One region of the Ensifer sp. Root31 genome, then DNA from elsewhere that is predicted to be linked to it. Evidence: predicted binding sites of a transcription regulator. Region 1 holds the regulator's gene; each other region holds the start of a gene.

Region 1 (4,657 bases):
GGGCTCTATCTGATCATTGCCATGCTCGCCGTCGCCGTCATTGGTCTCGGCGCCTATGTCTACCGCGAGGAAACAAAACCGACCGGCGTAGAGATCAAGATTGGCCAGGACGGGGTTTCCGTTCAGGAGAATTGAGCGCCATCGGCCACACGCTCAACAGGTTTGGCAGCGGCGAATGCCGCTGGCGGTCGACGCCCCACGCGAGGTTCAAGGCGAACGCAGATCCGAAGGCGGTCGAAATACCGGCCATCGGTGGCGTAAGCGGCCGCGTGCTCGTTGCGAGCGTCAACGAAAGTGTGACGTAGATAGGGCGGGCGAGCGCGTGATTCAGCCCCTCGCACGATGAAAGCAACAAGTCACCCAGCGCCTGCGCGATTGGCTAAAGCGGTTCTCCGTCAATAGCAGCCCGATTGTCGAAAGTGAAACGCTGTGCGTGCCTGCGCAAAGGACATGCTGCCGGCACGCAGGTACGGTTTTCGGGGGGCAAGGAACATGGGCCAATGCGGCGCGTCCAACACGCGCAGCGAGGCTGCCCGCATCGCAGCCAACCACTGTTTTCAAAGCGCAATTCGACCGGGCTGCGCTTGCCCGCCAGTTTGCGAACGTCCGCAGTCGCCAACGACATGGCCTTGCGAGGACGCGCCCCGAAATGGTGATTCGGTCACTATTGTCAGTGCTGAAAATATTGTCTCTAGACAGAACTGGGAATGAATATCCCAACAGCGCGACCCGTATAGGTAGTGTCAAACAAAGCCAACAATGGAGGAAAAGACATAAAATGAAATATAAGATCGCCCTGACTGCTCTTGCCATTCTTGCCGTAACGACGGCCACCGCAAGCGCTGAGGATCTCGTCTTTCAGCTTAAGAACAAGACGAATGCCGTTTTGACGAACTTCTACACATCGCCGGTCGGTGTTGATCAGTGGGAAGACGACGTCTTCGGGCGGCAGGTGCTTAATCCGGGCGAAAGCATGGAAATTACCATCGCCGACGGACGTGATGTCTGCAAATACGACATGCGCTTTGAATTCGAAGAAGGTTCCGGTCTCGACACGACTGAAGACAAGCAGGATCTCTGCGAGTTGGGCGAGTACTCGATTCACGAGTAAAATCCGTCGAGCGTGAAAAACACTCGATCCGAAAATCTCCGTCTCGCTACCCTATGTGGCGAGACGTTGAAGTAAGAGAGCGGCTGGCCGGCATGAAGGCGGCTAGAGCGTTTCCGGTTTAAACGGAGTCACTAGGCGCTCTATCTATTTGTTTTTACGCATTTCCTGGCGGAAAACCGCTCCGCACTTTTCCTCGAATTGCGCTGGCGTGAGACGGGCTTAGTGGTAGCGGCGGATCAAGCCGACGAGCTTGCCCTGAATCTTGACCCGGTCAGGCCCGAAGATGCGCGTCTCATAGGCCGGGTTGGCGGCCTCTAGAGCAATTGAAGCGCCCTTGCGCCGGAAGCGTTTCAACGTTGCTTCCTCGTCATCGACTAGTGCCACGATGATATCGCCGGGATTGGCCGTGGTGGCATTGCGGATGATCACCGTATCGCCATCGAAAATGCCGGCCTCGATCATCGAATCACCCTTCACTTCAAGGGCGTAGTGCTCGCCGCTGCCGATCATATCGAGCGGCACGGTAATGTCGTGGGTGTTGTTCTGTATCGCCGAGATCGGCACGCCGGCGGCAATGCGGCCCATCACTGGAACCGACACGGAGCTGTTGTCGGCAACCGGCAGCGTTTTCGCCGCGGGGGCAGGGGCGGGCGGTTTGCCAAGGCTACCCTCGATGACGCTCGGCGAAAACCCGCGACGGGGCTGCGCGCTCGCAGCATAGGCTTCCGGCAGTTTGATGACTTCGAGCGCTCGGGCGCGGTTGGGAAGCCGGCGTATGAAGCCGCGTTCCTCGAGCGCTGTGATCAGCCGGTGAATGCCCGACTTGGATGCCAGGTCGAGTGCATCCTTCATCTCGTCGAAGGACGGCGGTACACCGGACTCCTTCATTCGTTCATGGATGAAAAGAAGCAATTCCTGTTGCTTGCGGGTCAGCATGGCAAGTCGCTCCAGAGGCGTGAAACAAATCAAGAACAGACACTATCTGTTCCATATGTGTTCCGCAAGTGCCTAAAATTCTGTGAATGTTGGTTCAATCAAGCGCAGATTGACCAACTCGTCGCTGCACGCGCCGCGCGAGGCTGATATGCCTCCTTCCGTTTATGGAATGAGGGTTTAATGACGAAGCTGATTCAAATCTTGCTGACCATCGTTGTCGCCGCGACCGCGATCCTTGGGTTTCGCTGGTATCAATACGTGGATAACAAGCAGAGCCCGTTTGACGAAGTTGGTATCGCGTTGAATGCGGCGATGCCCGGGCCGCTCAATCAATGGGGTTGTGACCGGCTGAAGCTGACATTTGGCAACGGACACCCGCCGCACGGTTGCGCCGCGGCCGATGGGACGCAGTGGAAATAGCCTGCCATCAAGGGATCAGCAGAAATATCGATGGGCGATCTGCTAGAGGAGGCCTGAATCAGGCCGGCTGCGTCGCGGAGCAGGCGTCCTCGAATTCCTTGACGGTTTCCGCGGAGTTGTCCTCCGGCAGCACAGCGTCGGCCGCTTCGGTCGCGACCGGCGTGTCGCCTTGATAGACGAAGGACTGGATGTAGTAGGCGATCGTTCCCTTCCAAACGTTCCGGCCGTCTATCTGCTGGCAGGGCACGGCCGTTTCGAAGTCGGCTTGCAGGTCGTCGACCGTGGCAGCGCTGAGGGCGATGTTAGGCGATGCGATAATCGAGGCGATAAGCAAGGCTGCAAGCACGGTGAACGTCCACTAGATCAGAGGTGGCGGCGATGGTTTGGTTAACGATGTGAACCGTGCTTTCGTTCCGAAGTCCAGCAAGCATGCCGGGCACTGTGCCGTGTTCAACAGTTCTTTGCGAAAGGCGAGCACTGGTGCTCAAGCTGTGGCAATGAAGGCACAAAGATTGGCGTGAGGTGCGTTGGCGTTTTCGATTTTCCGGCGCCCGCCTCAAAGCGTGGCGCTGGCAGCTGATCAACAATACCCGCCGCAAATGCTTCCGATGATGTTGGACGCCGTAATGGAGTGCGAGTGGCCAGCGGCATCCGCCTGTAGCGATCTTCGCATCTCCAGCCAAATACATACGACGTTCAAACGCGCTACGAAACCGGCATCTGACCGCGGGTGCTCGACCAGTCGCGCCGGGATGTCGCGGAGACGTTGCGCACCCCAGTTCGACTGGCCACTGACGGATATCTCTCTCGTGTCGTTAGTTCGAGAGGTTAAAGCCGACCGTCTTACTTCTTGTCTTTCTTGCCCAGGGAGAAACTGCTGCCGGCCAGCTTCACCTGTGAGCCTTCCGTCACAACGGCGGCTTTGACAGTCTTGTCCTTCTTTGGCTTTCTAACCTCGCGGTTACTTCGCACTTGACCTTTTGCCATGATCGTCTCCTTGGAAGGTGTGCCGGGGAACCCTGCATGGGCGCCGAATGCCGGCAAACCAGCCTGCATTGATACCGCCGTAAGTCAATGACGGTGCCGGTGGATCACTGTTTTGCCGGCGTTGCGTCGCGCATTCGTGCCCGGTGTCCGGGCACTGCGATGATAACGTCGCTTCGGTCACTTACCGTTGCGCCCCTGGGATGCTGTCGCAGGCCCTATGACGGCAGCAACTTCGGTTATCTTGTTCGCCGGAAATCCGGCGCGTTCCGAATGTTCGCGAATGACGTCGGCGCTTGATGCCTCGTGGACGCAGTAAATCTTGTCGCCGGCGACATAACTGGTGATCCATGTATATGGTACGCCAAGATCGGCGACGACAGCATTGGATTTTGCCGATAATGCGCAAAGGTCGTCCTGGTTGAGCTTGTCGGCCCCTGGGACGTCGCGTTCAATGATGTAGGTGGGCATCGTTCAGTTCCTCGGTTGTTGGAGGACTGAATATCAAGAATATCTAATATAATTGAAGTCAATACTTTCCACCGGTGATGCGGCGATTCACGACGATTTCCCTGGAAGTATAGGATCAAGCAGCGGAAGGGGCTCCACCGGGACTGGCGTCCGATCAAACGATGGGCGCCTGTATCGCCCCGCGATCACAATATCTCGCGGCCAATAGCTCTATGCGACTGGAATCGCGCGGCCGGGGATGGGAGCGCGCGATGCGCTCCGTCCGACACGCGTATACTAGCGCAAGTTAGTAGCTGAGCCGGAAACCGCCGGGACTCGCCGCAGACGGATCGGGTACAGGTGTTGGACCTTGCCACTGCGCATAGGTCGTGTTGCTGCCGCCGGTGCTTGCGCATCCGGCAAGCGCAAGAAGCGCGAGAAAAGCGGCTGTCGTCAAATATTTAAGAGGCATGGTTTTCTCTAGTTCTGGGAGATCGCCCAGGGCTCGATGGGCCGGAATCAGACTTTCCCTCAAATTATCTGGGATGGCAAGCGGGTCGAGCCACCGCCTTGCAAGCGCCGTCAATGCTGCGGCTATGATCGGGGAATACTCGCAAAACTTGTATGCGTTCGCCGCCAAAGCATTCACTTGGCGACCGAGCGCAATAATGGGTGGCGAAAAATGAGACAGCCATGGCGGAGGAGGTGGGATTCGAACCCACGGTGCGCTTTCACGCACGCCGGTTTTCAAGACCG
Region 2 (3,755 bases), on a different contig from region 1:
GGAACTGCAGGCAGCCGGGTGCTCCCGATCGGGTCAATTATCTTCCGGTAATTCATTGGATGCTCCCGTACGGGGCATGGCCAAAACCGGGCCAACGGAAAAGTACCGCCATGGGCCGGGGATTCCGGGCAGGTCGAGCTCCCCGCGTGGATCAAAGGAGAGGTTTGTACCGATGGCGAGATCGCGCACGGTGCGGGAGGCGATGATATCGCCCGGTCTCGCGCAGCCCGCAAGTCCCGCTGCAAGCTGCAGGACCGGGCCGGCATGGCCGTGGTGTCTTCCGCACTCGCCGATGTGGATGGCTGCTTGCACATTCAGGCCGATTTGATTCAGGCGGCTCCGAAGATCGAATGCACAGGCGATCGCCTGGCTGGGTTGCCGGAACACGGCGACAAGCCCGAAATCGTGGAGGTCGATCGCCTCACCGTCGGCAGCATGGGCTGCTGGCCCGGGACACGGCAATGGTCTTCTGTAAGGCTCGGCTGGTGGAGAAGGGTATTCCACCTGAGCAGACATCGTAGTAAGTTGGACTTGGCAATGCGATTATGGCCTCTATTACGGGGGCCGTTTTTTTGACGGGTGCAGCCGCCCCACAGTTAAGCGCGTCGTGCTCGCGAAGCGAGCTGCTATCTGTGAGAAAAGTTTATTCCAGGCGGCCGACAGATGGAGGGAACGACCGCCTGGTCGTCTAGGGGCGCGTAGAGGAACTCTCGACTAGTGCCCACGATTAGATTTTCCCACTGCTCCGAGCTCGGCGACCTTTCGATCGAGGTCGATTTTGTATGGTCCGAATTTCTCAAACAGTTCACGTGCGACAAGGGGCATAAGCCGGTGCGCGCGGATGAACTCTTCCAGGTCGTACCGCTGATTCCAGCCGTGAACCACCTTGCTATACTGTTGTCTGGTGTCTTCGTGTTGCATGGCCGTTTTCTCGACGTTGGCTGTTTCGCAGCGTGACCGGGCTGGCTTAATCAGCAAAAATCGCCTCTCGTGAAAAAAGTTCCAGAGATTCGTGATGTCACTGTGCGTCCTCGGCTATCGGCTTCAATGCATGGTGGCCGCACGCGGCGATTCATTCCAAATCGAGCGACTGCTTCAGTTCGTCGATCTTCTTGGATGCTTCCGCCTTGGTCAGATCCTCAGCATAGGCCTCGGGCTGATGCGCCTGCTCCGACAGGGTCTTCAGATAGGACCGCTGCGCACCGGTCATCGGCTCGTCGCCGCTGACCCAATCGTCGGGGTCTTTCTGTGTGTTGGAAGAAGGATCGGTTTTCGGATTGACAGTCATAACACCCTCCTGAATTCGTTCTCTAAACGTTCCAGGGCGCGTGCGGGTTCCAACCATCTGTCGATCGTCGCCTGTATCGTCGGCCCTTCATTAGAAGTGAGCGCCGCACCCGGTAGAGAGCCCGTTCAGAGTATACCGGCGACCATTAGATGATCCGCACGCGGCGACCAGGTCCTGGGCTCCTCTCTCAGCCAAACGGTTCACGATCTGCAAGCGTGAACGATTTAGGCTGCCCGCCGTCCGGTATGGCAGTCGGAGATCGAAAGCCGGATCTCGACGGAAGTTGTCGTCCGCTCGCCACATCGATTTGCGGAATCGATCGCAGCGTTTCCGCCTGGCGAGAGAAAGCGCATCGCCGGGGCCCTCGTAAGCATGCGCCCTGCATCGTCTCAATGATGATCCAGCGGCCGCCAGAGACGGGTATCATCGATACGCAGGTTTGCTGGTCAGGTCGGGCAGGTGAAGGCAGGGCGCTTTTCAATTGGAGCGGCTTGCCGGGCCTAGGCTTCCCGGATCCCGGCGTTGGCCGTCGCGATGCTGATCCTCCGAGACGAGGCTTTTTAGCTGCGCTGCCGGCGCCTGGTACGCTCATTCTCGCTGGCGCTCGAAGCCGACTACCTTCATCGGCACGCGCGGCGACTAAGACATTTTCCGCGGGCGAGCAGCCGCTGCTGCTCGATGCCGCTCGCCCTGATTTAACCCGGCGGATTGTCCCGATTGAACAGAGCAGCGCGGGATCATGTCAGCCTTCGAAAGTGGGATGGATCGGACAACCGCAGGTGCCGCTGCCTTTCGGGCTTCATCGCGCTTTCTCAAGCTTTCAATTTTTTGCTCGGCCGCCAGCCCGTCTGTGTCCGATACTAGGCCTATCGCTGTGCCGTTTATATCGTGGCGGACGGAGCCTAGCTGCGCGATCGCTAGATGGTATCTCTTTGAGTGGAGAAAGGTTCCGGTCGCGCGGCGCAGGGTCGAGACGCTAAGGCCAGGCCGCAGAAGGGGTCTGATTTCAGGCCAGAGTCCGAGCCCGAAGGGTCGGATTGGATCGCCGGGCTTCATGGGAAGAATGGCAATCGGCTGTGTGAGTAGCGCATTGATTGCCTGCGCTTTCAACACATCCGTGTCCCGTGCAGCAACTGGGCCAAGTTTGTCTCTCGACGATTTGCTCATGGAAGGTTTCTCATGCGTTATTTCAAATACCGTTGGCCTGTAGCAACTCATGCCTGATCAAAGGCGCCTCTGAATCCCGGATCGTGCATTTTCGTCTCAGTTAGGCTGAGGGAATACCGCGTATGGCGACGTTCGCCGGTTCGCACAAGTGCGCCTTTTTCCACCAAGTCGTGAAGATCACGAGTGGCGGTCGCTCGCGAGGTTTGTGTGATCGCGATGTAGTTCTCGGCGCTCAGCCCGCCTCTAAATCCCGAAGGGCCTTCACGGAACATGCGGGCGACCGCCTTTTCCTGCCGCTCGTTGAACTGCCCGCGAAACCTATCATAGAATTGCGCCTTGTCGAGGTAAAAGTCGATCCGACGCAATGTCGTCTGTTGCGCTTCCAGGATGGTCTGCGCGAAGTAGATCAGCCATTCGGTGATATCCAACGTGCGCTGGTTTTTCTCCAACTGGCTGTAGTATTCCTTTCGGGCAAGCTCAATCGTGAAGGCGAGTGCAATGAGACTTGGTTGTCCAATATTCTGTGCAAGTGATTTTTCGGAAATCGCTCGACCGAGCCTACCGTTGCCATCTTCGAAAGGATGGATGCTCTCGAAATAAATATGGCCGATACCAGCACGTGTCAAAGCGGGGAGGGGGGCTTCACCGTGAGTTGCGGATTTGTTGAACCAATCCACGTAGGCGGCCATCTCGTCCGGTATTCGTACTGACGGTGGCGCTTCAAAGTGGATGATAGGTTTATCGTGGCGACCAGATACGATCTGCATGGCATCTTCGTGTATTCGGTATGTACCAATCGTTCCCATATGACGGTTTCCCGTCATCAACATTCCATGCCACCGAAAGAGCGTTTCATGGTCCAGAGGCCGCGACCAAGTGCCATAGACGTCGGCCATCATTTCTGCGATCCCGCGTTCCTGCGGCTTGATCGGCCGGCTGTCTGCTTCTAGACCGAACTGTCGGCGCAAAGAGGATTGGACGCTCAAACGATCGAGCATTTCTCCCTCGATTTGCGATGTCTTCACCGCCTCTTCGCTGATCAACTCTATGCGTAGTTGATCGCGTTCATTGTCGCTGACGTGGCGGATTGCGCCGATGACCTCACCAGATGACAAAAGGAATTGCCGTTCAAGCGGCTCAAGCCGGGAAGCGTCAAAACTGAATTCGGGCCAGCCTTGCTGTGTCCAGTTCCATTTCATGAGCTATAGACTTCCTTTTCTATACCTCATTTTTGCCGGAAATCATGAGCGATAGCAACCGCGCCTATAACCCAATCCGGCCAAGTGGGCCTATCGGAGCC
Region 3 (4,657 bases), on a different contig from region 1:
CTGCAGCATCCGCACGCAACCGGCCGAAGCGTTCTTGCCGATCGAGCGCCACTGCGGCGACCCATGGATGCGGTAGAGCGTATCCTGGCCATCCTGGAAGATATACATCGCCCGCGCGCCGAGCGGATTGCTGAGGCCCGGATCCATGCCGCCCGCCTCGATGCCATATTTCTTCAGGTGCGGCTGGCGCGCGACCATGTCGTCCGGCACCGTCCAACGCGGCCACTTGCGCTTCCAGTGCACGACCGCCCTGCCCTTCCAGGCGCGTCCCTGTGCGCCAAGACCGACGCCATAGCGGATCGCCTTGCCGCCGGGCAGCACCCAGTAGAGGAACATCTTCTGCGTATCGACGACGATCGAATAGGCCGGCTCGTTGGTCGCATAGGCGACCTCCTGCCGCAGGAATTCCGGCTTTATCGCATCGAACTGCACCCCCGGAACATCATAGCCCTCGTCCTTGACCGGACCGTAGATCTGGGCGTAATCGAGCTTTGGCGGCGGCTCATCCTTGCGCTCAAGCTCGATCGGGGCCTTCTCTGGCGGGGTGATGACGTCCTTGCTGGTCTTATCGGCGGCATTTGGCTCGAGACCGGGCTTGGGGACCTGTGTGCAGGCGCTCAAAATAGAGCTTGCGACCACTGCAAGCAGTGATCGGCGGGACAATTGAAAAGACACTTTTTTATTCCGGGTTGGATGTATGCGAGGAGAGAGTTGTGGCTGTTGGTCCCATTCGTGACCGAAATGTGGTCAAAGCCGATCTCTTTGGTGGATGATCCTCGCCAGTCGCTCGCCGCCAACTGAGTGTTGCAAAATTCACCCGGTCGGGCGCGAGCGGGGAGTCAACTTGACGGCAGACGGAAGCGGCAAGTCGCGTTCAGCCTAGCAGTTGGTCTAAAGCATATCGCGCAAAAGTGCGCAGCGGTTTTGCGATGACGACATGCACAAAAACAAGAGCTTAAAGCGCGCAAGCGAATCCTGGAAATCGCGACGCGCTTTAGGTGAAAGCGTCCTTCCGCAGCACACTCTCGGCCTGCTCCGAGCTCATCTCGAACACTTTTCTGCCTATCTCGAACCCGAAACCGTTGCGAGCGAATGCGGACAGCTCCTTGGCCTTGCGCTTGTCGTCGAGCTCGCCGCGGCGGAAGGGGCCGAAAGCGCGCTTGCGAGCAAAGACCACGGCAGCAAACAGATCGTCGGTCTCCTCCAGCGCCACGGCGGCGGTTTCCCTGTCGATGCCCTTCGCCGAAAGCCTCTGCGCAATCGCCCGTTTCGACTTCCCGCTGCGCACCGCCGACTGCGTGCTGAGCTGCGCATAATCCGCGTCGTTCAGGGCATTCAGATCATAGGCGAACTTGACCGCGAACTCGGCAACGGCCTTGAGCTGCTGCTGGCTGATATCCTCGAACTTCTGTCGCGCCTTCCGGGTGATGGCGTCGAACAACTGTTTCTCCGTCATCATCTGTCGTTCGAGGCGATAGACCGCCGAATTGCGCGCCCAGGACAGCATGCGCGCGGTCGGCGCGTCGGAGGGCGGCGTGTCAGAAGGCGGATCGTCGGCTTGTAGATCGTTTGATGTCACAGGGTGGGCGGGCTCTTTTGGGATGCGCTTGATGGGCGATATTTCGCCCACAGAGATAGCCGCAAACGTGGCGCTTCGGTAGTCGCCACGGGCGGGATTGATTGCGGTAACGCTAGCCCGGCATTTTGCGACCGGAAACCGATGGGCATTTCAGCCATTGCCAACCGGGCCTTTGCAATGTGATCTGCGGCTGATATGTTCCTAATTCGTTCCCCGTCGTGAATCTCTCATATCGAGCGCGGGGATGCCTCGGCGTCGCCCGCAGGGCCGAGCAATCGGTGCCAGCGTTCAGCGCGAGAGGTAGAATCGGCAGAGACTTACCGGGGACTTCGGCGTGGCGGCGGCCTATCTGGAAAAATTGAATGATCGACAGCGCGATGCCGTCGAATTTGGCGTAACCGCACCCGGCGAAACGCTTGCAGGGCCACTCCTGATCATCGCCGGCGCCGGGTCGGGCAAAACGAATACGCTCGCCCATCGTGTTGCCCACCTCATCGTCAATGGCGCCGACCCCCGCCGCATCCTGCTGATGACGTTTTCGCGCCGTGCGGCCTCCGAAATGGCGCGACGGGTCGAGCGCATCTGCGCCCAGGTGCTTGGGGCAAACGCCACTGTTGCCACCGATGCGCTCACCTGGGCCGGAACATTCCACGGCATCGGCGCGCGCCTGCTGCGCATCTATGCCGAGCAAATCGGCTTGAATGTCGATTTCACGATCCATGACCGGGAAGACAGTGCCGACCTGATGAACCTTGTCCGGCATGAGCTCGGCCTCTCGAAGACCGAGAGCCGCTTCCCGACCAAGGGCACCTGCCTGTCGATCTACTCGCGGGCGGTCAACTCCGAGACGCCGCTGAGCGAGGTCTTGCGCGCGCACTATCCCTGGGTTTCCGGTTGGGAGGAGCAGTTGAAGCAGCTGTTTTCCTGTTATGTCGAGGCAAAGCAGACGCAGAACGTGCTCGATTACGACGACCTGCTGCTCTACTGGGCGCAGACCGTCAGCGTGCCGGAACTGGCCGAGGACATCGGCAACCGTTTCGACCATGTGCTGGTCGACGAATATCAGGATACCAACCGGCTTCAATCATCCGTGCTGATGGCGTTGAAGCCAGGCGGCAGGGGCCTGACGGTCGTGGGCGACGATGCCCAGTCGATCTATTCGTTCCGGGCAGCGACAGTGCGCAACATCCTGGATTTTCCGGGCGAGTTCACCCCTCCGGCCGACGTCATCACGCTTGATCGAAACTATCGTTCCACCCAGACGATCCTTGCCGCTGCCAACGGCGTCATCGATCTCGCCCGGGAACGCTTCACCAAGAACCTCTGGACCGAGCGGCAGTCGGCGGAAAGGCCCAAGCTGCTGGCGGTCGCGGATGAAGCCGACCAGGCGCGCTATATCGTCGAGAAGGTTCTGGAGAACCGAGAGATCGGCATGACGCTGAAGCAGCAGGCGGTGCTGTTTCGCTCGTCGAACCACAGCGGGCCGCTCGAGGTGGAGCTGACCCGGCGCAATATCCCTTTCGTGAAATTTGGCGGGCTGAAGTTTCTCGACAGCGCCCATGTCAAGGACATGCTGGCGGTGCTCAGGTTTGCGCAGAACCCGCGGGATCGGGTCGCCGGCTTTCGCCTGCTGCACATGATCCCCGGTGTCGGCCCGCAGACGGCCGGCAAGATCCTTGACGCGATCGCCGCCGACCCGGAACCGCTGGCAGCCCTCGGGGAGATCCCCGCCCCGCCGCGGTCCGGCGACAACTGGCGGGATTTCGTCACCCTGATCGAGGGGCTACGCAAACAGGCAGGCGGCTGGCCGGGTGAAATTGCCCAGGCACGCGAATGGTACGAGCCGCATCTCGACCGCATCCACGAGGACGCGGACACCAGAAAGGCCGACCTCCTGCAACTGGAGCAGATCGCCGGCGGCTATCCGAGCCGGGAACGCTTCCTGACCGAACTGACGCTCGATCCGCCTGATGCGACCAGCGACCAGGCCGGCGTGCCGCTGCTTGACGAGGACTATCTGATCCTTTCGACGATCCATTCGGCCAAGGGGCAGGAATGGCGCTCGGTCTTCATGCTCAATGTCGTCGACGGCTGCATCCCCTCCGATCTTGGCGTCGGCACCACGCATGAGATCGAAGAGGAGCGCCGGCTGCTCTACGTCGGCATGACACGGGCAAAGGACAGCCTGACGCTGATCACCCCACAGCGGTTCTTCACGAGCGGCCAGCATGCGCAGGGCGATCGCCACGTCTACGCCTCGCGCACGCGGTTCATTCCGGCAACGCTCCTGCAGTTCTTCGAGACGGCATCCTGGCCGGTGGTCAGCGCCTCAGCGTCCGAGCGCAGCGCCAGGCAGATCCGCATCGATGTGGGCGCGCGCATGCGGACCATGTGGAAGTAAGGAGCGGCACGTGGCCGAGCCTAGCGACACCGTGATCGGAAGACAGACTACAGCCGATGCGTCGGGAACGGAGCGGCAGCGCAAGATCATCCATATCGATATGGACGCCTTCTATGCTTCGGTCGAACAGCGCGACAATCCGGAGCTGCGCGGCAAGCCGGTGGCTGTCGGCGGCGCGGCTGCGCGAGGTGTCGTTGCCGCCGCAAGTTACGAGGCACGCAAGTTCGGCGTCCATTCCGCCATGCCATCCGTCACTGCGAAGCGAAAATGCCCCGATCTCATCTTCGTCAAGCCGCGCTTCGACGTCTATCGCGCCGTGTCGCAGCAGATCCGCGAGATTTTTGCCGAATATACGCCTGTCATCGAACCCCTGTCGCTCGATGAGGCCTATCTCGACGTGACCGACAATCTGAAGGGCATGGAGATCGCGACCGAGATCGCCGAGGAGATCCGCGCGAAGATCAAGGCAACGACGAACCTGACGGCCTCGGCCGGCGTCAGCTACAACAAGTTCCTCGCCAAGATGGCGAGCGACCAGCGAAAGCCGGACGGGCTGTTCGTCATCACGCCCAAGAACGGGCCGGCTTTCGTCGAAGCGCTTCCAGTGAAAAAGTTCCATGGCGTCGGGCCGGCAACGGCCGAGCGGATGAAGCGGCTGGGCATCGAAACCGGCTTCG

The links. Region 1 encodes LexA, which represses DNA repair genes until DNA is damaged. Its sites were predicted from a motif close to TGTTCNNNNTGTGTTCNG; they were not measured.
Region 2: the regulator LexA is predicted to act here: its motif matches at 1,305-1,322, upstream of ASD00_RS12095 (DUF3072 domain-containing protein).
Region 3: the regulator LexA is predicted to act here: its motif matches at 1,776-1,793, upstream of ASD00_RS25560 (ATP-dependent helicase).

What each region holds. Positions count from the first base shown of each region.
Region 1 is NZ_LMCO01000039.1:9,247-13,903, reverse strand. Features, by position in the region: gene ASD00_RS41030 (hypothetical protein) at 1-135, shown strand, start outside; gene ASD00_RS27795 (hypothetical protein) at 779-1,111, shown strand; gene lexA (transcriptional repressor LexA) at 1,331-2,047, opposite strand; gene ASD00_RS27785 (hypothetical protein) at 2,228-2,467, shown strand; gene ASD00_RS27780 (hypothetical protein) at 2,526-2,813, opposite strand; gene ASD00_RS27775 (hypothetical protein) at 3,311-3,454, opposite strand; gene ASD00_RS27770 (DUF4242 domain-containing protein) at 3,632-3,922, opposite strand; tRNA gene ASD00_RS27765 (tRNA-Ser) at 4,596-4,657, opposite strand, start outside.
Region 2 is NZ_LMCO01000012.1:21,638-25,392, forward strand. Features, by position in the region: gene ASD00_RS41625 (hypothetical protein) at 34-387, opposite strand; gene ASD00_RS12095 (DUF3072 domain-containing protein) at 1,073-1,288, opposite strand; gene ASD00_RS12100 (ProQ/FINO family protein) at 1,928-2,506, opposite strand; gene ASD00_RS12105 (Fic family protein) at 2,503-3,654, opposite strand.
Region 3 is NZ_LMCO01000034.1:214,117-218,773, forward strand. Features, by position in the region: gene ASD00_RS25550 (L,D-transpeptidase) at 1-621, opposite strand, end outside; gene recX (recombination regulator RecX) at 995-1,507, opposite strand; gene ASD00_RS25560 (ATP-dependent helicase) at 1,914-3,980, shown strand; gene dinB (DNA polymerase IV) at 4,081-4,657, shown strand, end outside.